DNA from 4 places in the Sporolactobacillus terrae genome. Region 2 is predicted to be linked to each of the others. Evidence: riboswitches for the same ligand, from Rfam matches in the RefSeq annotation. Region 2 holds a riboswitch; each other region holds the start of a gene.
What was found. Region 2 has a riboswitch for S-adenosylmethionine ahead of K7399_RS10165 (phosphoadenylyl-sulfate reductase). Riboswitches for the same ligand answer to the same signal wherever they lie in the genome.
Positions count from the first base shown of each region.

Region 1: it holds a riboswitch for S-adenosylmethionine, as region 2 does, so the genes downstream of both, K7399_RS02680 (methionine ABC transporter ATP-binding protein) here and K7399_RS10165 (phosphoadenylyl-sulfate reductase) in region 2, are expected to answer to the same signal.
Region 3: it holds a riboswitch for S-adenosylmethionine, as region 2 does, so the genes downstream of both, K7399_RS00210 (ABC transporter substrate-binding protein) here and K7399_RS10165 (phosphoadenylyl-sulfate reductase) in region 2, are expected to answer to the same signal.
Region 4: it holds a riboswitch for S-adenosylmethionine, as region 2 does, so the genes downstream of both, K7399_RS14780 (amidohydrolase) here and K7399_RS10165 (phosphoadenylyl-sulfate reductase) in region 2, are expected to answer to the same signal.

Region 1 is NZ_CP082837.1:593,233-598,811, forward strand. Features, by position in the region: gene K7399_RS02655 (hypothetical protein) at 1-226, opposite strand, end outside; gene K7399_RS02660 (Spx/MgsR family RNA polymerase-binding regulatory protein) at 375-755, shown strand; gene gcvH (glycine cleavage system protein GcvH) at 850-1,230, shown strand; gene sigI (RNA polymerase sigma-I factor) at 1,521-2,279, shown strand; gene K7399_RS02675 (anti-sigma factor domain-containing protein) at 2,330-3,247, shown strand; SAM riboswitch class I at 3,394-3,509, shown strand; gene K7399_RS02680 (methionine ABC transporter ATP-binding protein) at 3,673-4,692, shown strand; gene K7399_RS02685 (methionine ABC transporter permease) at 4,685-5,350, shown strand; gene K7399_RS02690 (MetQ/NlpA family ABC transporter substrate-binding protein) at 5,424-5,579, shown strand, end outside.
Region 2 is NZ_CP082837.1:2,129,734-2,135,312, forward strand. Features, by position in the region: gene K7399_RS10150 (nitrite/sulfite reductase) at 1-416, opposite strand, end outside; gene cysC (adenylyl-sulfate kinase) at 442-1,050, opposite strand; gene sat (sulfate adenylyltransferase) at 1,067-2,221, opposite strand; gene K7399_RS10165 (phosphoadenylyl-sulfate reductase) at 2,311-3,048, opposite strand; SAM riboswitch class I at 3,279-3,395, opposite strand; gene K7399_RS10170 (sulfate ABC transporter substrate-binding protein) at 4,038-5,042, shown strand; gene cysT (sulfate ABC transporter permease subunit CysT) at 5,092-5,579, shown strand, end outside.
Region 3 is NZ_CP082837.1:41,814-47,392, forward strand. Features, by position in the region: gene K7399_RS00195 (ABC transporter ATP-binding protein) at 1-63, opposite strand, end outside; gene K7399_RS00200 (ABC transporter permease) at 63-938, opposite strand; gene K7399_RS00205 (ABC transporter permease) at 951-1,895, opposite strand; gene K7399_RS00210 (ABC transporter substrate-binding protein) at 1,943-3,532, opposite strand; SAM riboswitch class I at 3,807-3,910, opposite strand; gene K7399_RS00215 (transporter substrate-binding domain-containing protein) at 4,435-5,244, shown strand; gene K7399_RS00220 (amino acid ABC transporter permease) at 5,337-5,579, shown strand, end outside.
Region 4 is NZ_CP082837.1:3,063,835-3,069,413, forward strand. Features, by position in the region: partial or broken gene K7399_RS16330 (DUF6176 family protein) at 1-98, shown strand, start outside; gene K7399_RS14765 (DUF5316 domain-containing protein) at 103-390, opposite strand; gene K7399_RS16190 (hypothetical protein) at 421-549, opposite strand; gene K7399_RS14770 (VIT1/CCC1 transporter family protein) at 1,115-1,861, shown strand; gene K7399_RS14775 (VIT1/CCC1 transporter family protein) at 1,883-2,572, shown strand; SAM riboswitch class I at 2,757-2,860, shown strand; gene K7399_RS14780 (amidohydrolase) at 3,154-4,320, shown strand; gene K7399_RS14785 (serine O-acetyltransferase) at 4,677-5,231, shown strand.

The DNA of each region.
Region 1 (5,579 bases), 1.5 Mb from region 2:
GATTCAGGATTGTTTGGTAATGGCGCATGTGAAGCTGGCATGTCCGATTCATCGCTTGAACAACGTCCTGATCCTGACACATTGTCGCGTAGGCATGAGCCTTTTTAATGACTTCAAGGTTCCACGAAAGCATGTCTTCAATGTACAGAAAATCTTTTGTAGAAAGTATTGCCGGAGGCTGTGGGTAGGTCACTTGATTCTGCCCGCTTTGCTGTTGCATATTCATGTGTTTTTCACACTCCTGTTTTGTTTGGTAGCGGCGCTCCTTTGTATTATGTCCACACGCTTTAAAAAAATTGATACGAATCAGTGGTGATCTTTGGTTTGCCCAATAAGCTTGGGTATAATAAAAAAGAAAGCAAAACGAAGAGAGGATGAGCGATGTGCTTACGATGTACAGTTACCCGCCATGTGGCACTTGCCGAAAAGCAAAAAAATGGTTGGATGAGCATGATATTTCCTATCAGATCATAAATATTGCTGAGCAGCCGCCAAATCGTGCCTTGCTAGCACAGATCATCAAAAAAAGCGGGACACCGATCGGCAAATTTTTTAATACAAGCGGAAAGCATTACCGTGAAGGCGATTATAAAAACAAAAGAAAAGATGCTTCTGAAGAACAATTGCTGGAATGGCTGGAAGCAGACGGCATGCTGATCAAACGTCCACTTGTTTTTGATGAACAAAAGGCGACCGTTGGATTCAGTGAGAACATGTTTGAAAAGGAATGGCTGGAAAAGGTTAAAAACGCGTAAACTTTACTGTTTTTTCTTCCATTTCCTTACGGTATAATATGTATATATTTAGGAAGAAGAACATCATTCATTTGTGAAAAACGGAGGCAAAATAATGAGCGTACCAACAGACCTGCTTTATTCAAAGGATCATGAATGGGTAAAAAAAGAAGCCGATGGAAAAGTTCGCATCGGTATTACAGAATTTGCACAAAAAGAACTTGGAGACATCGTTTTTGTCGAACTGCCTGAAGTCGGTGCAGAACTGAATGCCGGCGATTCATTCGGAAGCGTTGAATCAGTAAAGACGGTTTCAGAACTATACGCACCGGTTAACGGAGTCGTGTCTGAAATTAATGATGAATTGGAGGACTCACCCGAATTTGTCAACGAGTCGCCCTACGAAAAAGCGTGGATGATTGAACTTGAATCTGTGGATGAATCTGCGTTTGGACAATTACTTGATGCTGCTGCCTATGAGAAATTGATCGGTTAATTTAAAAAGCGCAAAGTTTAAGACACCACCGCTCATCACAATCCTTGTCATCAATTTGTTACCGTATTGTTGCTTTATTTGGAGCAGCAGCCCATGGTATAAATAAGACAAGGATTTTTTGTATTCATTCGACAAAAAATGATAGACTTGTACATTAACAAAAGTTTTTGACAATAGTTCATCCAGTTAATGGGACATGTTATGTTATAAAAAAGAAGAGCAACCGACTCTGGATCCTGACTATTTTTTTTACTTAAATGAAGAAGCAAAAGCGAGAGGTGAGTGTTTTGATGAGCGCAAACCAGATGACATTAGGCGGAGCGTTTAATATTTCGCTTGAAAATAATATATCCCAAGTACAACAGGGAAATGAAATCTTGAGAAACTCAATTATCGAATCCTACAAACCTTTTATTAAAAAGGTTGTTTCTAAAGTATGCAATCGTTTTATCGATCAAACAATGGACGAATTCAGTGTGGGTCTCGTTGCGTTCAACGAGGCGATCAATCAATATCAGAACGGTCAGGGGAGTAAATTTCTGACTTTTGCCGATATGGTTATTCGTCGCCGAATCATCGATTTTATTCGAAAAGAATCCCGACAAGTACGCCATATTTACTTGGATCAGACAAAACCATCGGATGAAAATACGATGGAAGAAAGCTTTATCGAACAACAAGCGGCGATTGATCACTATGAAGAACAGCGTCGCATTCAAGAACGAATGGAACAGATTGAAAGCTACCGCGCACTGCTGCTCGATTACGGCATTACGTTTGATGTACTGAGCAAACACTGCCCGAAACATGCAGATGCACGCGAAAATGCAAAAGTTTCTGCGAAATTACTTGTTGAACATAAGGAATTGGTCGCTTACTTAAAGAAAAAAAAGCAGTTACCGATAAAAGATTTGTTACAATTTGTTTCGTGCTCCCGTAAAACGATTGAAAGGAATCGAAAGTATATAATAGCTTTAGCACTCATCTATATTGGTGGGTTCAGCGCATTACGGTCCTATATTGAACCAGAAATGGAGACGGTTCAATGACCTGAGAAAGGTGGGGAGAAACACTGATTAAACAAGATCAGGGTGTACTCATTTCCAAGAGAGGGCGCCGTGCCGTCGTTTTAACTGATGACGGAGATTTTAAGTCCGTTCATCTCACACGGACGGCGAGATTGTCGATTGGCCAAACCGTTACGGCGGCACACCTTGCTCATTTCTTCCTTCTTCCCAAATCGCTTATGATACCGATGATGGCACTGAGCATCTCCGTGCTCTGTTTTCTGCCGCTTTCACACAGCTCATACGCGCCCCCAGGGCCTGTTGCCGCTTATGTATATTTTGATCTGAAAGCGAGCGTTGAAGCAAGTGTAGACCGCAATATGAACATTATTTCTGTTCAACCTTTAAACCAAGAGGCAAAACAATTTATTCAAGAACGCCCAATGCTTCAGAATGGGTCTTTTCAAGAACTGAGCGCAGCGCTGCTTTCAAAATTGGGCAACGATTCGGGCAGCTCGCTTTGCATTGTTACGTCCGTTCTTACGGATCAAATCAGCCATTCGCAGCGAACGGATTTCACTAGTGGTCTGACTGCAGCATTCAAAAGCAGTACACGTCGCGCAATAAAGGCGAACGGTATCGGCGTGCAATGGCTGCATACGTCGCTTCAGCAAAAACGAGCGGCTGAAGCACGCGGTTTGTCGGCGGGCAAGTATCTGCTTTATTTAAATGCGAATGCCTATGGGAAAACGTTATCCCTTGATGATGCCCGACAGCTGTCCGCCGAGAAAATTCGCGAACGGTCGGCGTCGCTTTCACTCCCTTGGCGCGCTTTATTTAAGGAAACGAAAAGTATTCGGGCGAATCATCCAAAAGCGGAGCAGGCCGTATCGGACTGGCAGCATGCACATCCGCTCTTTCAGAATCCGTTTCAATCGAGAGACCGGTTCATCGATCAAAGGGACAGTGGTTACCACGATCTGAATAGTCGCACTGCGTGTTATGCCTGAACGGTATAAAGGGGATTAAGATCAAGGAAAACCGGTGTGACGGTGTACTGTGATAAGCTTGATCGAAGCAGCACGGGGAATAATAAAAAGATTTGACACGAACCGTTTTGGATGGTAAATTAAGTACACTCAATTGAATAGAAAAACTCTTATCCAGAGTGGCGGAGGGACTGGCCCGATGATGCCCGGCAACCTGATTGCGCATGCGCAAAGTCAAGGTGCTAATTCCTACAGAAGTGTAATGTATTCTGGCAGATGAGAGAGGCGGACCCACCTCTCTCAAGGCGGGTTTTTTTATTGGAGAATCATGAATGAACAAGAGGTGAAGAGGCCGGAAACGTTTCATAATCGAACCGAAAACACAGGAAAACAGTTTTTTTATGCCTTGGATAGCGTTGTGTAATTTTTGAAAGCGGTGAACGCATTTGATTCAATTAAGCAATATTGAGAAAACGTTTCGAACTGCGAGAGGTCCTGTCCAAGCCTTAACAAGGGTTAATCTCAAGGTTCAAGAAGGAGAAGTGTTCGGTATTATCGGGTACAGCGGTGCTGGAAAAAGTACGCTGATTCGGTTGATTAATTTACTTGAGAAACCGACTTCAGGGACCATCACGATCGATGGCCACGATTTGACGAAGCTGAATGAGCGTCAGTTGCGTAAAGAACGGCGCAATATCGGTATGATCTTTCAACATTTCAATCTGCTTTGGTCGCGAACCGTTGCCGAGAATATTGCACTTCCCTTAGAGTTAACGAATACGAAAAAAGATCAGCGCGAGTCCCGAATTGCGGAATTGATCAAAATGGTGGGGTTGGAAGGAAAGGAATCGGCTTATCCCGCGCAACTGAGTGGTGGTCAAAAACAGCGTGTCGGCATTGCACGCGCTCTGGCGAACAATCCAAAGGTGCTTTTGTGCGATGAAGCAACGTCTGCACTTGATCCCAAAACGACCGATTCAATTCTTTCGCTTTTGTCATCGATCAATCAATCATTAGGCATAACGATCCTATTGATTACCCATGAAATGTCCGTCATTCAAAAGATATGCAGCCGCGTCGCAGTTCTTGACCATGGATGCATTGTCGAAGAGGGCGGCGTTACCGAGGTGTTCCAACACCCGAAACAGCAGATAACGAAAGCATTCATCGGTAGTTCCGATGACGGCCGCAGGCAGAAGGCAGCACGTTTGCGTGATTTGGCGCCGAAGCGTGCAACACTGGTTCATCTAAGTGCGGATAATCCGCAGCTTCTTCAGAAAAATCTTGCCCGACTGCTTGCCAACACGAAGCTTTCAGTTAAAGTGCTGGGGACTGAGCGTTCAGATAAGGACCATCAGGAGAAGACATTGCTTGCCGTCGAAGGAACTATCCATGTGATGAACGATGCTTTTGCAGCGATTCGTTCCGAGCATGCAGCAATCGAGGTGCTCAATTCTAATGAGTGAATGGCTTCAAGCGGTTGATTGGCCCGGCATGTGGCTGGCAACCGGACAAACACTTTATATGACGATTATATCGGGTGTTTTTACATTGATTTTAGGTATTCTTTTAGGTTTACTGCTCTATTTAACCGCAAAAGGCGGACTTTTTGAAAATCAGGTGGTCTATGGTCTGATCGCCTCATTTGTCAATACTTTCCGATCAATCCCGTTTATCATCTTAATTATTCTTTTGATCCCGTTCACAATGCTCCTGCTTGGCACAATGATTGGAGCAACTGCGGCGTTGCCGGCAATTATTATTGGTTCGGCTCCGTTCTATGGCCGACTGGTTGAAATTGGACTTAGAGAAGTGGACAAAGGCGTCATCGAAGCCGCTCAAGCAATGGGGGCAACGCGGTGGCAGATTGTTCTGAAGGTCTTGCTTCCCGAGGCGATGCCGGCGTTATCCTCAGGGATGACGGTAACTTTTATTGCTCTGATCGGCAATACGGCAATGGCGGGTGTTATTGGTGCCGGCGGTTTAGGCACGATTGCATATAATGAAGGTTTTCAAACAAATAATAACTTGATTACGTTCATTGCAACGCTCATCATCCTAGTCATTGTTTTTTTGATTCAATACATTGGCGATCGCATCACGCGACGTGTAGACAAGAGATAGACAGCTAAAAGCTGATCATAAAAAATGATGGTAAAAAAATCATGGCAACACATCTTAATTGGGGGTTACAACTATGAAAAAGTCAATTGTTTTTTCGCTTGTTCTAGCATTCGCACTCATTCTCAGCGCATGCGCACAATCGGCAGGATCGTCTCAAAAGACGCAAACACTCACTGTCGGTGCATCAGCAGTTCCTCATGCACAAATCTTGAAACAAGCGGTACCGCTG
Region 2 (5,579 bases):
CGCGGTGCATCGCCTTCTGCTTCACTTGTTGTCAGACCGACTGCATGCAGACGATCAAAAACTTCCGGGAGCTTCTCAAGAGGAACCCAATGATATTGGATTGCCTGACGCGTGGTGAGGTCCAAAAAACCGCGCCCGAATGCGTTGCCAATTTCTGATAGAACGACTGCCTGATTATTGTTCATAATTCCCGTCGGCACTTTCACCCGAAGCATGAACAATCCTTTATCCTGGGGTTTCTGTACCGTCAACCCAGCATATTTAAAATACATGTACTGATCTTTCGGAATGGATGCGAATCCTTCTTTCGCATACTTCGGAATATCATCAAAGATTGACAGCCCGTCTTTCTTTAACTTATTGATTTCATTTTTGTTGAGTTTCTCATTATTCGCCCAAACCTTTTCATAAGCCATCGGCGTCTTCCTCCTCATTACCGGATCATTTGTTGCCGATCACCCGGTTTTTTTCTAATAGATCCATGACCCTCTGCGTGCTCTCCTCCAAACGCTGTTCCGATGTATCAATAATCAGATCAGGCGCCGGAGGTTCTTCATAGGGCGATGTGATACCGGTAAATGCTGTAATTTGACCGGCGAGCGCTTTCTTGTACAAACCTTTCGGATCACGCTTTTCGCATACCTCAAGTGGGCACTTTACATAGATCTCAAAAAATTCATCATCCGCGACGCGCTGTCGTGCCGCTTCGCGATCTGCCTGAAAAGGCGAGATAAAGGCAGTCAGCACAATCGCATTGCTGTCGACAAACAAGCCGGCTACTTCACTGATTCTGCGAATATTTTCTTTTCGATCCGCTGCGGAGAAGCCCAGATCGCTGTTCAACCCGGTTCGGATATTGTCTCCGTCAAGGAGATAGGTATGGATTCCGCGCTTAAAAAGTTCATGTTCAACACGATTGGCAAGCGTCGATTTTCCTGAGCCGGACAAGCCGGTAAACCAAACAACGGCGCCCCTGTGTCCGCTTCTTCTTTCTCTGTCCGCTTTCGTTACGGTCGTTTGATGCCAAATGATATGCTCTGCATCCGCCATGTGCCCTACATCCCCCTTACTTCGCAAGATCTGCCTTTTCTCTTAATCCATCAATCAAAACCCGAGCGACTTCCGGCCTGCTGAACGTTTCAGGCGGACGGATTCCCTCCCTAAGCAAAGCTCTTACTTTCGTTCCGGAAAGGGAGACATGGTTCGACGGATCATGCGGGCAGGTTTTATTTGACGCCATGCTTCCGCACTTTTTGCAAAAATAGCTGTTTTCAAAGAAAAGGGTTTGAATATCCAGTTCATCACGCGAAAAGTTAGAAAAAATCTTCTGCGCGTCATAGGGTCCATAATAATCCTTAACCCCGGCATGATCTCTGCCGACAATAAAATGCGTACACCCGAAATTTTTCCGGCAAATCGCATGGAAAACAGCTTCACGCGGCCCTGCATAGCGCATCGCAGCCGGGAATACGGCGAGTGCCGTTCGCTCCTTCACGTAATAGTTGTCGATCAAGGCATGGTAGCTTCGCATACGAATATCCGCAGGAATATCATCTTTTTTTGTTTCGCCGACCAAGGGATTGATAAACAGCCCATCAACCGTCTCAAGCGCTGTCTTTTGAATATGCTCGTGAGCGCGATGGATCGGATTACGCGTCTGAAAGCCAACAATGGTCTTCCAGCCTTTTCGATCAAACAAACGCCGCGTTTCTGCAGGATCCAAGAAATCGTCCGCAAACTCAGCAGGTCGTTTCGAGCGCTTAATCAGTTCAATCGGACCAGACAGATACACGTCGCCGCGTTCATACAACCGTTTCACACCCGGATGTGCGGTATCATTGGTTAAGTACACCTTTCTTGCTTCATTTTCCTTATCCGGATGATATTTTTCGGTGATCTCAATCGTACCGTATACCTCACCTTGGTAGGTCAGTTTAACTTTTTCGCCAATGCTTACCCGTTCAGCTGCGTCCTCGGTTACCGGCAATGTCACCGGAATTGTCCAAGCAAGCCCAGTTGTCAGCCGCATCGTTTCGACGACTGAACGATAGTTCTCCTCATTAAGAAAACCGGTGAGCGGGCTGTAAATGCCACTTGCAATCAATTCCAGATCACTCAATGCGACTTGGTCAATCTGAAGTTCTTTATCCAGTTCATCAACGGCTCCCCCAAAGTTTTGCCGATTCACCAGTGTGCCGCCATGCGGTATGCTTGTCATGATTTTCCCCTCATTTCCGTTTCTAAAATTGCATTTCTTGCATGTTTTCAAATACCAATAATCGTATTATTCATCTCATTATACTCGGATTTTCAGCCTTTTAAATGAAGCCCGCATTCCGTTTTATCAAACGCGCTCCACCTGCCTGCGCGCTGATCTTCGCCGGCTTTCACCGGTCGCGTACAATAGGCGCAGCCGATACTAGGATAGTTTTGATCATGCAGCGGATTATACGGTAAATCATGTTTGCGCACATAATCCCATATTTCCGTCCATTTCCAATGGATAAGCGGACAAATTTTCACCGATTGAAAGCGTTCATCTTTGTTTACAAATGAAACGGATCGTCTCAGTGGAGACTGCTCACGCCTTAGCCCGGAAATCCATGCGTTATAGTGTTTTAATCGCCCCGCAAGCGGATCGATTTTGCGGATCCGGCAACAGAGATCGGGTCGCCGCTTCCAAAGCTCCGCGCCATATTTTTCAGCTTGCTGTTCAGGGGTAAGCGAAGGTTTTTCTTTGATGATCTTCAGTTGCGGATAACGCTTTTCCACGCGATCGATCAGCTCATAGGTTTCCTTGAAGTGAAAATCAGTGTCCAAAAAAATAATCGAAGCAGTTTTATTTATTGAGTAAATCAGATCAATCAGCACCATTCCTTCAACACCGAAACTGCAGGAATAAACGACTTTATCCCCATACTCCTGGAAGGCCCACCCGAGTACTTTTCTGGACTCAAGCAACGCTGTTCGATCACTGAATTCAGGGAGTTTCGCATTGCCCCATTGACTGTAAGTTACTGTATTCGACGTTGCGCTCACCTCTTTTATCAATTTCGCAGTCTGCGTTTAGGCAAAAAAATCCCGCTAGTTGTCACTGTTTGTGCCTGCCGCCATCCGGCATTGCATCCTCCAGCATTGTTTTCACAGGGCAAGCGTCTGCGCATTTCCCTGCATGTTCGCCGATACAAACCGATGTAATGACAAATGCCACTCGTTTTAACCTCCTCCTAAAAAAATAAACCTTCTTCCATTTTGTAGGAAAAAGGGTTGCGTCGTTTTTCCTATCTTTCAAAATGGTTGACCATTTTGCTGGAATTAGCACCTTACAGAGAAAACGAATCTGTGCAGGTTGCCGGATGTCATCGGGCCAGTCCCTCCATCACTCTGGATAGATCATTTAATTGTGTTTGATTTTAGAATGAATCGCAAGGGATGTCAATGATCCTTTATTCATAGTTTACAAATTAATTAAAATTCTTTATTGATTCATCGGATAAACGGAGTTGCTGAATGATAGAAACGCAAGACCGGTTGATAGAATTGCAAAATGTAACAAATTCTGATTTTAGTAAATTTATCCCTTGTCTAATACCAACTATAGTGATAGGATTAATCCAATTTAAGTGACGCTTATCGTGAACAGCGGAGATCCCGTAGCTACCCGGAAACCATTTTTTGTAAGAATACGTAAAGGCGCTAAATCGAACAGGTTCTCCCTAATAGACTAGGGATCTCCGGATTCTTGGTACGTATGTAATCCTCTTCACACCGTTTTCAGAGAATGGGGATTTTTCGTGAAAATTATGGAGAAAGAATTGAGGCGAATCCTTATCGACTGCCCGATGGCTGCCGCAGACCCTACCGATTCTTCTGCCTGAGCGTTGATAAGTGTCCTTAATTGCAGCTTTTTTCAAACCCGTTTCCTTTGTTGCTGATTGTTTGCTTTCGTGACACCATCACTTAAAAAGAAAAATGCAATGCTATTTAAGGGGGAAGTTAAAATGAAAAAACACAGCTTGTTGCTTCTTGCTGCATTGATGATTATCAGTGTGCTCAGCGCCTGCGGATCAAGCAATGCTTCACAAGGATCCGGCGACAATACGAAAAAGTCGATCAAATTGCTTAATGTTTCCTATGATCCAACTCGAGAACTTTACGAACACTATAATGCTGCATTTGCCAAGTACTGGAAGAAGAAAACAAATCAGAATGTAACCATTCAGCAATCCCATGGCGGTTCAGGCAAACAGGCCCGCTCGGTTATTGACGGTTTAAAAGCAGATGTCGTCACACTGGCCCTTTCTGGTGACATTGACGCAATCGCCGATAGCACGGACAACCTGAATAAAAACTGGCAAAAACGACTGCCTGATAACTCCACCCCCTATACCTCAACCATTGTCTTTCTTGTGCGCAAAGGCAATCCGAAACACATCAAAGATTGGGATGACCTGACACGAAAAGGCGTTTCTATTGTCACCCCGAATCCTAAAACCTCCGGCGGCGCACGCTGGAACTATCTAGCGGCCTGGGCTTATGCGGACAAGAAATATAATAACGACCAAGCGAAAAGCAAGGCATTCGTCAAAAAACTCTACTCCAACGTAAAAGTGCTTGACTCCGGTGCACGCGGCGCAACCACAACGTTCACGGAGCGCGGTGTCGGTGATGTGCTGATCGCCTGGGAAAACGAAGCGTTTTTGAGCATCGATGAACTCGGCAAGGACAAGTTTGATATCGTTACGCCGTCACTAAGTATTCTTGCAGAACCACCCGTTGCAGTTGTCGACAAGAACGCGAAAAGCAATGGAACAACAAAGGTCGCTACTGAATACTTGAAATACCTCTACAGCGATGAAGCTCAGAATATTATTGCGAAGAATTATTATCGACCAAGGAACCAGAAAATTCTGGCTAAATATAGTGATCAATTTCCAAAACTTAATCTTGTAACGGTTGAAGATCACTTCGGCGGTTGGACAAAAGCTCAGAAAACGCATTTTGCTGATGGCGGTACATTCGACCAAATTTATTCTAAATAATCACTGTACATTCGCTTCTGTTAATCCGTGCGCAATGGAGTTGAGAAATTTGTCACGTATTCAGCATTCAAAAAAGAAACAATCCATTCCCGGTTTTGGCTTGACGATGGGTCTGTCGACGCTCTACCTGTCTCTGCTCGTGCTGATCCCGCTTTCACTTGTCTTTATTTATTCAGCTCGGCTCGGCTGGACAGCTTTTTGGAATGACGTTACCGACCCAAGAGTGGTCGCTTCATACAAGTTGAGTTTTCTAACTGCATTTTCAGCTGCCCTCGTGAATCTGGTATTCGGGCTCCTGTTTGCTTGGGTGCTCAGCCGGTATACCTTCCCATTGAAGCGGATCGTCGATGGTCTTGTTGATTTACCGTTCGCTCTTCCAACTGCGGTAGCCGGTATTACCCTCACAACGCTCTATTCTGAGAAGGGATGGATCGGCAAATGGCTGCCGTTTGATGTTTCGTTTACGCCAATTGGCATTACGCTCGCACTTATCTTTGTCGGACTGCCGTTTGTCGTGCGAATGGTTCAGCCGGTTCT
Region 3 (5,579 bases), 1.2 Mb from region 2:
AACGGCTTTTACGAGACCGTTGGATGAATCAATATAGGCTTTTAAATGGTTAACCTCGAGCATTAGATCACCTCCTGCTTTGTCGACTCTGTTTTTGCGCGTTTCAGCTGCGTTTTGCGCTTGAAATGCTGCATGGTTTTAGTCCTGTGCGGATCAAGGAGATCTCTTAATCCGTCTCCGAGAATATTTAACGAAAGCACGGTGATGACGATCGCAATGCCAGGAAAGATACTCAGCCAAGGCGCGATTGTGATATATTCCTGTGCTTCCTGCAGCATGTTTCCCCATGTTGGAATGGACGGACTGATGCCCAGACCTAAAAAGCTTAAGGCTGCTTCTGCTAATATTGCTTTTGCAAACGTAAAGGTTGCCTGCACAATGATCGGAGAACTCACGTTTGGCAACACGTAGCGAAACAAGATCGTGAATGGACCTGTTCCGGTGGTCACAGCCGCCTCAATAAACTGAAGCTGTTTGACTTTCAGTACCGCTGAGCGAATCACGCGCGTCATTTGTGGGAAATTGGCAAAGGTCAGGGCAATGATGATATTGGTCATTGATCCGCCGAGTGCAGCAACAAGAGCGAGCGCCAACAGTAAAGCAGGAAAAGCCATCATCCCATCAATCATGCGCATGATGATAAAATCAACTTTTCTATAGTAGCCGGAAACGAGCCCCACAAGAGTGCCTAAGACGGTCGCAATGAACGCAACGGCCATCCCGATGAAAAAGGAAACCTTGGCTGCAGCAATCGTTCGTGCAAAAACATCGCGCCCAAAGTGATCGGTACCAAACCAATTGTGGGCTGAAATGCCATGTAGGCGCTGCGTGGCTTCGATATGTGTCGGTGAATGCGGCAGCCACCAAGAAGAAGTCACCGACGCCAACAGCAAGACAATCAAAATGCCGGCAGCAATCCAAATTCTTTTTTTCAGCATGCTTTAAGCCCCTTAGTTATATCGAATCCGAGGATCCAATAAAGTATAAATAAGATCAACGAGCAGATTGACCAAGACATAAATCACAGCAATAAACAGAATTACGCCTTGTATGACGGGATAATCGCGTCGATAGATGGAATCAATTAACAATTGACCGATACCTGGAATCGTGAAAATTGTCTCCACGATAACCGTCCCGCCTAATAGTCCGGCAACCATCGTACCGACAACGGTTGTTGTAGGAATCAAGGCATTGACAAATACATGTTTTAAAAGCACGGCGCTTTCACTAAGCCCTTTTGCTCGAGCCGTTTTCGTATAGTTCTGGCCAATTGCTTCCAGCATGCCGTCGCGCAGCATTCTTGCGATCAACCCCGTCTCCACGCAAGCTAAAATAACGGCCGGCAGGAAGAGGTGGTAGAGCCCGTTGAAGAAATTTCTGGAAAGCGGAACATATCCTGCAACCGGGAAAATAGGAAACGTGACCGCAAAAATCAAAACAAGCAGTATGGCCAGCCAAAACGCAGGGATGGAGACGCCGAGTAAAGAAAGCGAAATGAAAATAGGATCTAGTAATGTATTGCGCTTCCAAACAGCGATGACAGCTGTAGGGATCGCAACAAGTAATGTTAAGACAAGTGCAAAGACCGTCAAATTAATGGTTGGTCCGATATGGGAAGCGATGATTCCTTTTACAGATTCAGATGAATACACCGATTGGCCTAAGTCTCCGGTTAAGAGTTTCTTCATCCAATCCAAATATTGAATAGACAAAGGTTCATTGAGCCCCAATTTATTCTCTAATTGATGAATACTTGCGCGGCTGGCGTCTTGTCCCAAAATCAGGGCAGCGGGATTGCCTGGGGTCAAGTGTATGATCAAAAAGACAATCAAGCTGACAATAAATAATATAGGGATTAACGATACGACACGCGTTGCGATATATCTAAGCAAGACTTTTCCTCCTTCATCTGATGGAACGACTCAGACGATGCACGGTCTCATTCACTTGTCTTCCAAGTGTTCCAGAATCGTTCACCTAACCAACTGTCATAGTGCAGCTTGGTGCTTCGCAGATCAAACGATGATTCGTTTGCGATCTTATAGAAAGGCAGTTCGCTGTATACCGTTTCGTTCATTTGTTTCAAAACGGCTTTTCTTTGAACATCTGTGTCCGCCTTTCCCCATTGCGTTAAAAGGGAAGACCATTTTTGGCTTTCATACCAGCCGCTATTATTCGAATTCAGCACCAACATGCCCAATTCACTTGGTGAGAAGCGTGTCGACCAGCCGACGACTTCCAGATCCCAGTTCTTTGGATCTTTCCATTTCGCGAGGAAGGTTGTCCATTCATAAGGCACCAAATTGACTTTAAATCCGACTTCTTCCATTTGCTGCTTGACGATTTCTGCAATCCGTTTGTAGTTATCGTTGTCATTCGAGTAAATGATCGTCAGCGGTTTGCCGTCATAACTTGATTCTTTCAAAAGCCGTTTTGCTTTGGCTTTATTATAGGCAAGGTAACCCGCAGTGCCTTCCTTGGTATAGAGCTGTTTTTGGGAAGGATCGAAAAGGGCGCCGTCCAGCTGATAGAACTTTTGATTTCCGTAAGTTGCTTGCGCAATTGCCTTTTTATTTAACGCTGCATTCAATGCTTGCCGCGCTTTTAGGTCATTGAACGGCGGCTCACTTTTATCGGGGGTCAGCGTCGAATAGCCATTGATATAAGTCACCGGTGCGACTTGTTTGGAATTCTTTAACGTGTCGTAGAGATCTGAAGGAATGCCTTGCGCATAGTCATATAAACCGGTTTTCAAACCATTTTGCCTGACGGTCGTATCTTTGACGATCAAATAGTCGATTTTGTCGAAATAGGCCGTTTTCTTCCCGGTCAGGCCGCCCCAATTTGTTTCTTTGCGTGATGCGTACTTTTTAAACCGTTTTAATTCAATCTTTTGCCCTTTGTCCCATTTTGCGAATTGGTAGGGACCGGTTCCGATGAGCTGCTTTGTATTTAAAGGTTGATCAAGCGCTTGTTTCGCTATTTTTTCAGGAATGATCGCCAATGCAGATTTCGGTGCGCTCATACTTTCGATAAAGGAGGAGTAAGGCGTTTTCAAATCAACACGAAGGGTCTGATCATTTAATTTGCTTACTTTTTTAATATAGCTGTTCGTGATTTGGCCTACAGAAGATACTTTTCTCCATCGGTCCAGCGAAGCAATGACATCATCGGCCGACATCACCGATCCGTCTTGAAACGGGACATGTTTGCGAAGCGTGATGGTGTAGGTTTTCTTATCGCTGCTTACTTTATAACCGGTTGCTAGTAACGGCTTAATCGTGTAATTTTTATCCAAAGCAAAAAGTGTTTCGAAAATATTCCAACCGATATCCCGTGTTGCGGTGGCCGAAGTAAACGACCAATCTAATGTATCGGGTTCTGAAGCATAGGCCACTTTCAAAGTTCCCCCTTTTGTAGGGGCAGAATCCGTTTGATCGGAAGCTTGCGATCCGCAGCCGACGAGAGTAAACACCAGAGTTAATCCAATAATTAAACAAATAAAACGATTCATTCGAAGATGGTTCACAGCAAAATACCTCCATTAAAAATATTAAATTTACCTTTTTACTATGAATTTACATGCAATTCATTCCAAAATGCAATTTTAAAGCGTAGAGCTAAAATCTCGAAACCTATGTAAAATTATTTTGGTAATTTTATAGGTTTACTAGGAAAAACGCCAACCTAACTTGCTTAGCAGTGAGCCATTCCCTCCTTTGTCTTCAGCAAACCCATTCATCCCAAATTAAAGAAATGAAAAAAGCGCTCTCTTAATGGTATAAGAAAACACTTGGTCGGTTTCCTTATCTTTCAGATTTCCCTGCTGGACTTAGCACCTTGTCGCCCTACAACGACGGTTGCTGAAGCTTCATCGGGCCAGTCCCTCAGCTTCTCTTGATAAGAAGTATGTGATTCCTGTATTCAATTGAAAACATTATATATTAATGTGTTTCTTAATTCAATACCTTAGGCGTAGCCTAGTTTTTCTAACAGGATAAGAAAGCATAAGATTTTGCGCCGTCTTTAAACCAATAGACCCGTGTCTTGGCAAGAATCCAAGCGGAGGTACTCTGGCGCCTGCGGGATCGCGCTTAGTTGATGCGTGCCAGCGAGTAACCGAAGCGGCGATTCAGCACCGAAAAGACACGAGACGATCACACATGGCTGGAGATTAAGGAACAAGGTAGCCTAGTTTTTCTAATGAAATTATTTTTCCTTTGTAAATGCTTGATCTATCAACATTTACAAGATTTTTATGTCAGATAATATAACAAAATGTTAAGACATATTAAAATATTATATTGACATTGCAATATTTAGAATATAATATTAAGTCATTGAAAGACATAACGTTATAATACGTATTAATATTATCTCACTATTCAAAATGAGCTGATATAAATCTATCGTTAAAGGAGATGTATTGAGTTGGGGAAAAGGGTATTTAAAATCATTTCAGCATTGTCTTTTACTTTCATTCTGATGTTCTCGCTAGCTGCTTGTGGAAGCAATGGGGACAAGAAGACGAGTTTGGAAAAGATCAAGGCGAGGGGAACACTCGTTGTTGGCCTCAGTGCAGCAACCCCTCCGTATGAATTTCATTACAGCAACAACGGCAAAAATGAGATTAAAGGTGCTGATCTTGAACTGGTGAAGCGCATTGCCAAGCAGATGGATGTCAAATACGAGATTAAGGATATGGATTTTGATGGATTGCTGCCGGCTTTGCAGAGCGGAAAAATAGATATGATCGTTTCTGCAATGAGTCCGACACCGGAACGTGAGAAAGCGGCGGATTTTTCAAAAGTCTACTATAAAAGCACCAATGTGTTTGTTGTAAGGAAAAGTGAATTGAGTAAATACGCGAAGCCTTCTGCGTTGAAAAATGCGACCGTGGCTACGATTAATTCCTCGACTCAGCAGGCGGTTACTCAAAAGTATTTTCCAAAAGCACATTTAAAACTCCTCGGGAAATCGAATGACTTGGCGCTTGCCGTTGCCCATAATAAGGCCGATGCTATGCTCGTTGACGTACCAACCGCTGAGCTGCTCATTCGAGCGAATCCGTCGCTTGCGCAAACAAATTTAAAATACAATGACGATACTGCCGGTGCAGCGATCGCAATGCCGAATCACTCAAGCAAAGATTTTAAGGATGCGGTAAACACTGCGATCACCAAATACAAAGGACAATATGAAAAATGGATTATCGAACAAGTGAAGTATGTTAAGGAATAAACAAGTGATTACACGCGTCAAATCATGAGCCATACGACATTGTCTTTTCAGTATTTATATAATTCCAATAATTGGGATTGGGGTTGGAATTCTTGAATTTCTCTTTTTTGGGATCATACTACAGCTTCTTTTTGCAAGGGGCGTATGTCACTGTATTGCTGGCAATTATTTCAGTGATTGCCGGTACGATTTTAGGAGTCCTATTAACCTTAATGAGACGTTCCAAAATCAAAGTGGTTCGCTGGATCAGTATTGCTTACGTTGAGTTTATCAGAGGGACTCCATTACTTGCGCAAGTGTATCTCGTCTATGTTGGCTTGCCAATGCTCACCCAG
Region 4 (5,579 bases), 930 kb from region 2:
ACTATTGGTACGAATGTATCATTGAATCCGTTCATGTACCAACGCTGGCACCGCAGGTTGAGATGATCCCCAAGCGAATACGGCGGTTGACGAGCTAAAGGACTATGCAATCCATAGAAGAGCGATAAAAGCAACGAAATTGGGAAGGCCTAAAAGAAACAAGCGGCTCATCATACCGGTTCGTTCGTTCCTGCTTTTCTTGTCTTCAGTTGCGAAGTTCGCACGGTTGCGGTCGCCACTGACTAATGCGCCGGAAGCTAGAGCGGAAATAAGCAGACAAACAATACCGATGACGGCGGCAATGCTTGCGAAGAAATCACGAAAAGGCGATAGAGCGCCGATGACAAAGAGCAGTATGGCTATGGTTAATCCGGTTGCAAAGAATTTCAATTGGTTCACCTCAAGTGTTTTGTTGGGAGATTAGTGCGCGATAAAAATGGCATAGACAATGAACGCTACCGCTGCAATGACGATCAGGGACATACATCCTGGTTTTCCGATAAATACGCGATCGAAATTGTCTTTTCTGTTCTTGTTCGATTCGAACATGCTGCACTCCTTTGCATTAACAAATCATTACGATTTTCTTACTGATTTTTCTGTATTTACAATCTATTATACATGATTGCCGGAAAAAATGCTGCCTCGGTGGTGTCATGATAACGAATGCATCGTTGAGATTTCCGATTCCTCTGCATCATCTTTCGAGGTGGTCCCCCATTTTATTACGTGGAACAGCAGCAATTCATGTCCTCGCTTAATTCTCAATTATAAACGATAAGACAAAACGTGAATTCCTTTTGAATATAATAAAGTAATGATTATTAATTGATAAATAGTATATATAAAATCATCTGGATTGATTCTGAGTTCATTCATTCTTAATTGTGATTTTTAACGAAATAATCCTATAATACGGCGATTAACAATGATAATCATTCTTTGTTATCAGCGTAATTAATTGTGATTATCATTATCAATTAAAAAATATAAATGATAATAAAGGCTTGAATTTCTAATAACAAGTGCTACAATTTTATGTATAGAATAAATGTTTCCTCGATGAAAATTAGAGCTTTTATTAATAGTGATCATTGGAAGGGAGCGCAGAGTCATGTCAATGATGGAGAATAACGTCGAAAAATTGAAACTGAGATTGAAAGAGAATGAGACGCTAAAAAAATTTTTTCGTAAAAGTACATTAGCTCAGAAAGTTAACGTCCTGCGCGCGAGCGTGATGGGGGCGAATGATGGAATTATTTCCGTTGCCGGCATTGTTTTAGGCGTTGCCGGAGCAACAAATAATAATTTTGCGATTTTTATAGCCGGAATCGGTGGCTTGCTTGCGGGAAATATCTCGATGGCAATGGGAGAGTATGTGTCGGTCCATTCGGAACGCGATGCTCAGGAACGAGCGACACGAAAAGAGAAGCAATTATTGGCAACAAATTATGACCAACAGTATCAATACATTTGCAAGCGGTTGGAGACGTCGGGGATTTCTCATGAGCTGTCTGAACATGCGGCTCAAGAAATGATGGCGCGTGATCCGCTCGGAACGGTCGTTCGTGAGAAATATGGGTTTGATCCAGCACAGTTCACAAGTCCGTTTGCGGCCGCACTGGCTTCGATGCTGTCGTTTACACTGGGAGCATTGCTTCCCCTTATGGCAATGACCTTGTTGCCCGCTCAATGGAAGACCATTGGAACGATGCTCGCTGTCGTATTCGCGCTCATGATTACAGGGTACAGCGCCGCTGCCTTGGCGCGCACCAATCGATCCCGCAGCGTCTTTCGCAATGTAGTGGCGGGCTTGCTGACGATGCTTGTCACTTACTTTATCGGAAGTCTATTTGCCTAAGGATTCAGGAGATGAGTTTCATTGATTCAGAGTAAGGTAACGAAACAGACCATGAGTGAAAAATTAAATACACTAAGAGCCGGCGTGCTCGGTTCGAATGATGGAATCTTGACCGTTGTCGGCGTGCTGTTCAGTGTGGGTGCGGCAACGACGAACCACTTCACAATCTTGATCGCCGGATTATCCGACTTGATTGCCTGCGCGTTCTCAATGGCAGCAGGAGAATATGCATCGGTTAGTACGCAAAAAGATACGGAACATGCGGTTGTGGAAAAAGAACGGTCACTGCTTGAAAGCAATCGTGCGCTTCAGCTGCAGCAGGTTGCGGACTATTATCAAACGAAAGGGGTAACAAGCAAAACAGCGTACGCGATTGCCCAAGAACTGATGGTACGCCGCCCATTACAAACCGTTGTCGACGTAAAGCACAACATTCAATTGGGTCATTATATGAATCCTTGGTTTGCCGCATGTGCCTCTTTGATCTCTGCGGCGATGGGCGGCTGCCTGCCCCTTCTCGCCCTTACCTTTCTTCCTGGAAACGCGCAATGGCCGGGAACAATCGGTGCAGTCATTCTGTCCGTAGCACTTACCGGGTTTCTTGGCGCGAAGCTTGGCCGAGGATTTGTTAAAAAAGCGATTATTCGTAATGTGATCATAGGGATTGTTACAATGCTGATCCATTATTACGTCGGTGTGCTGATTGTTTGAAAACAGCGTGCCCGTCATGATTTAAAGGCGGGTTAGGGTTGTGGCGCAAGGAGGCTGTAGTCCCGCTCTTTTCAACGAATTCGTGACAATGGATGCGCCTAATTAAATTATTCGGATAAAAATACTAAGAATTATCTTGACGCTTGCAATTATTTTAGATACACTCAATACACCAACTGAATCATTCTTATCAAGAGCGGGGGAGGGACTGGTCCAATGAACCCCGACAACCAGCATTTGCACGATGTATGGTGTCACATCCAGCAGATTCATTCTGAGAGATAAGAATAATAGCAGCGAACGTTGCGACGGCTATTTTTCTTCGACTCAAGAAAAATAGCCGTTTTTCTGTACACGATTCGTGTAAGGGCAGCGTTCGCGGGCAAAGTTCCATGGTATTCCAACATAATAACTTGTTCAAAAATAAGACCGTACTTGAAGATGTAACGGAAAGTCTTAGTGTCGTCTCGAGAAGAACGAGGAACTGGTCGAGGATTCGAAACCAAAAGAACGCTTTGAAAACAGCAAACGTGTGCGCACGCAAGCTTTTCTGCAAAAACTGACGTATGAGGAGGATTGACATGACTCAGATTAAGGAAACTTTGCAAACATTAGAACCGCTCTTTCACTGGTTTCATCGCCATCCGGAACTCGCGCTTAGCGAATTTGAAACAACGAAAAAAATCAAACAGGTGCTGACCGAGCACGCGATTGAGCTTTTGCCCAACCCGCTGGATACCGGTGTTTTCGCAAAGATCGGTGGCAAGCATGACGGACCATTGATTGCGCTTCGAGCGGATATTGATGCACTGCCGATTAACGAGGAGTCAGGGCTGACCTACTCTTCTGAGTATCCCAATCGGATGCATGCCTGTGGTCATGATTTTCACTTAACCAATTTACTTGCGACAGCCATCGAATTGAAAAAAATTGAAGATGAGCTGAACGGAACAGTCTTGCTTATTTTCCAACCGGCGGAAGAAGTCGATCATGGTGCAGACAAGGTTGTGCAGACCGGCATCTTAGAGGGTGTGGAAGCGATCTTTGGTCTTCACGTCAATACAGAACTACGGGCGGGCGTTGTGGGTATAAAAGAAGGCAATTTGAATGCCGCGGTTGATCGCTTCTTTGTTTCGTTTACAGGAAAAGGAGGGCATGCCGCTCATCCTGAAGATGCGAATGATGTGATTGTTGCGACAGGGCAGTTGATCGGTGCCGCTCAATCAATTGTCAGCCGCAATATCAGTCCTTTCGAACCAGGTGTGGTGTCGATTACACACATTGAAGCTGGAAAGACATGGAATGTCCTACCGAGTACCTCCTTGCTTGAAGGGACGGTTCGCTCATACGCGCCAAGCGTTCGCGGGCAAATCAAAGCCCGTTTGCAGGAGGTGACGCGTGGCATAGCCGCTACCAATGGCATTAGCGGTGCATTTAAATGGGTGGATGGTGCGCCGGCCGTGGTGAATGACCACCGCTTAACGAAACTGGTTGCGTCTGTAGCAAAGGAGCAGAACTTTGATGTTGTTCCTCTGAATCCAAGTATGGGCGGCGAAGATTTTTCATCCTATCAACAGGTGATTCCCGGCACCTTTTTCAATGTTGGTGTTTCTTCGGACTATCCGGTGCATAACAGCAAATTTAAGGCGGATCCGAAAGCCTTTGAAACATCCGTTCCTCTTTTCATTGCATTAGTCAAAGCCTATTTTGAAAGGGGCTTAAGCGATGGTGAAACGCTTCTATCCTGATTTTTTAACGATGTGTTCGGACCGATCATGCAGCCGGGGTCGAGCGCCAGTTTTGCCGGGACCAGCCGTGTTGGACGAGTGGCTCATTATGTGGTTAAGTCGCCACTGCTTTAAAGCGTAGCCTGAATTGAGCGGATAAAGCAGATCGTTTTACACAATCTGAAAATTCTGCTAAAATATAAAGATGAGCGCTTCTTCCATTGTTATTCATAGTAATCGGACAGCACCTAGAAAGGTGTTTTTTTGTATCTTTATATTTAGGATCGTGGGCAGAAAGTTGCAGATGAGCAAAGTTTATCTAAAAAATGAAAGGATGATGCATCAGTAATGGAAAAAGACAAGAGTTTGGTGGTTGGATGAAAAAATGGCGAATCGATATGCAGGCGAATGATCGGGTCAATGGAAAACTTGTACTCACCATTTACCGCTTTGGCAACTGGCTGTACGAAGATTTTAAAGTCCCGGTGTTTCATTGGCTGCTTTGGTGGAGTTATAAGATTTTGAATTTAGTTATTGCAAAGGGGTTTTGCAGTGCGGACATCCCTGCAAGTACCAAAATCGGTGCGGGTCTTTACTTAGCTCACGGCGGCAATGGAGTTGTCATCCACGAACGGTCGGTCATCGGCGAGCGCGTATCAATCCTTCAGCAAGTGACGATTGGTGAAAATTCTCATCACAGAACACATCCTGATGTTGGACCGATCATCGGCAGCGATGTTTATATCGGCGCCGGTGCCAAAGTGGTTGGGCCGATCAAAGTCGGCGACAGCGCAATTATCGGAGCAAACGCTGTCGTTTTAAAGGATGTCCCAGATATTGCTCGGGCAGTCGGCATCCCGGCCCACATCATCAAAAGCGATAAAATCATCTATACACGACATTCCCCCTCAGTAAATTTAAGGAAGAAGTAAGAACTCAGCCGTTCAGCACGTCTCATCAAAAGGCATCTCCCAACTGGCGGAGCTTCATGATCACGCCCAACCTTGACAAGGCAAGGAACGTCAACTGAAAAGCAGCATGTGTCAAAAATTCGTGATCCTCGAATGCAGATAAGTGCTCAGAGGCGGTCGGACTTTACAAACGGAGAGCGTTTAACTAAACTAAAGGTAATCAAACGAACGGAAGGGTGAACCAAGGGCCGATGAAAAACTAATCCTATTTTTGAAGCTGATAACTGAGGGACGTTGAAACAGTAGCTTTTTTCTGTCTTCATGCCTTCAGTCGGATGTTCAGAGTAGGATGGTTTTCTTCGCTCGTGC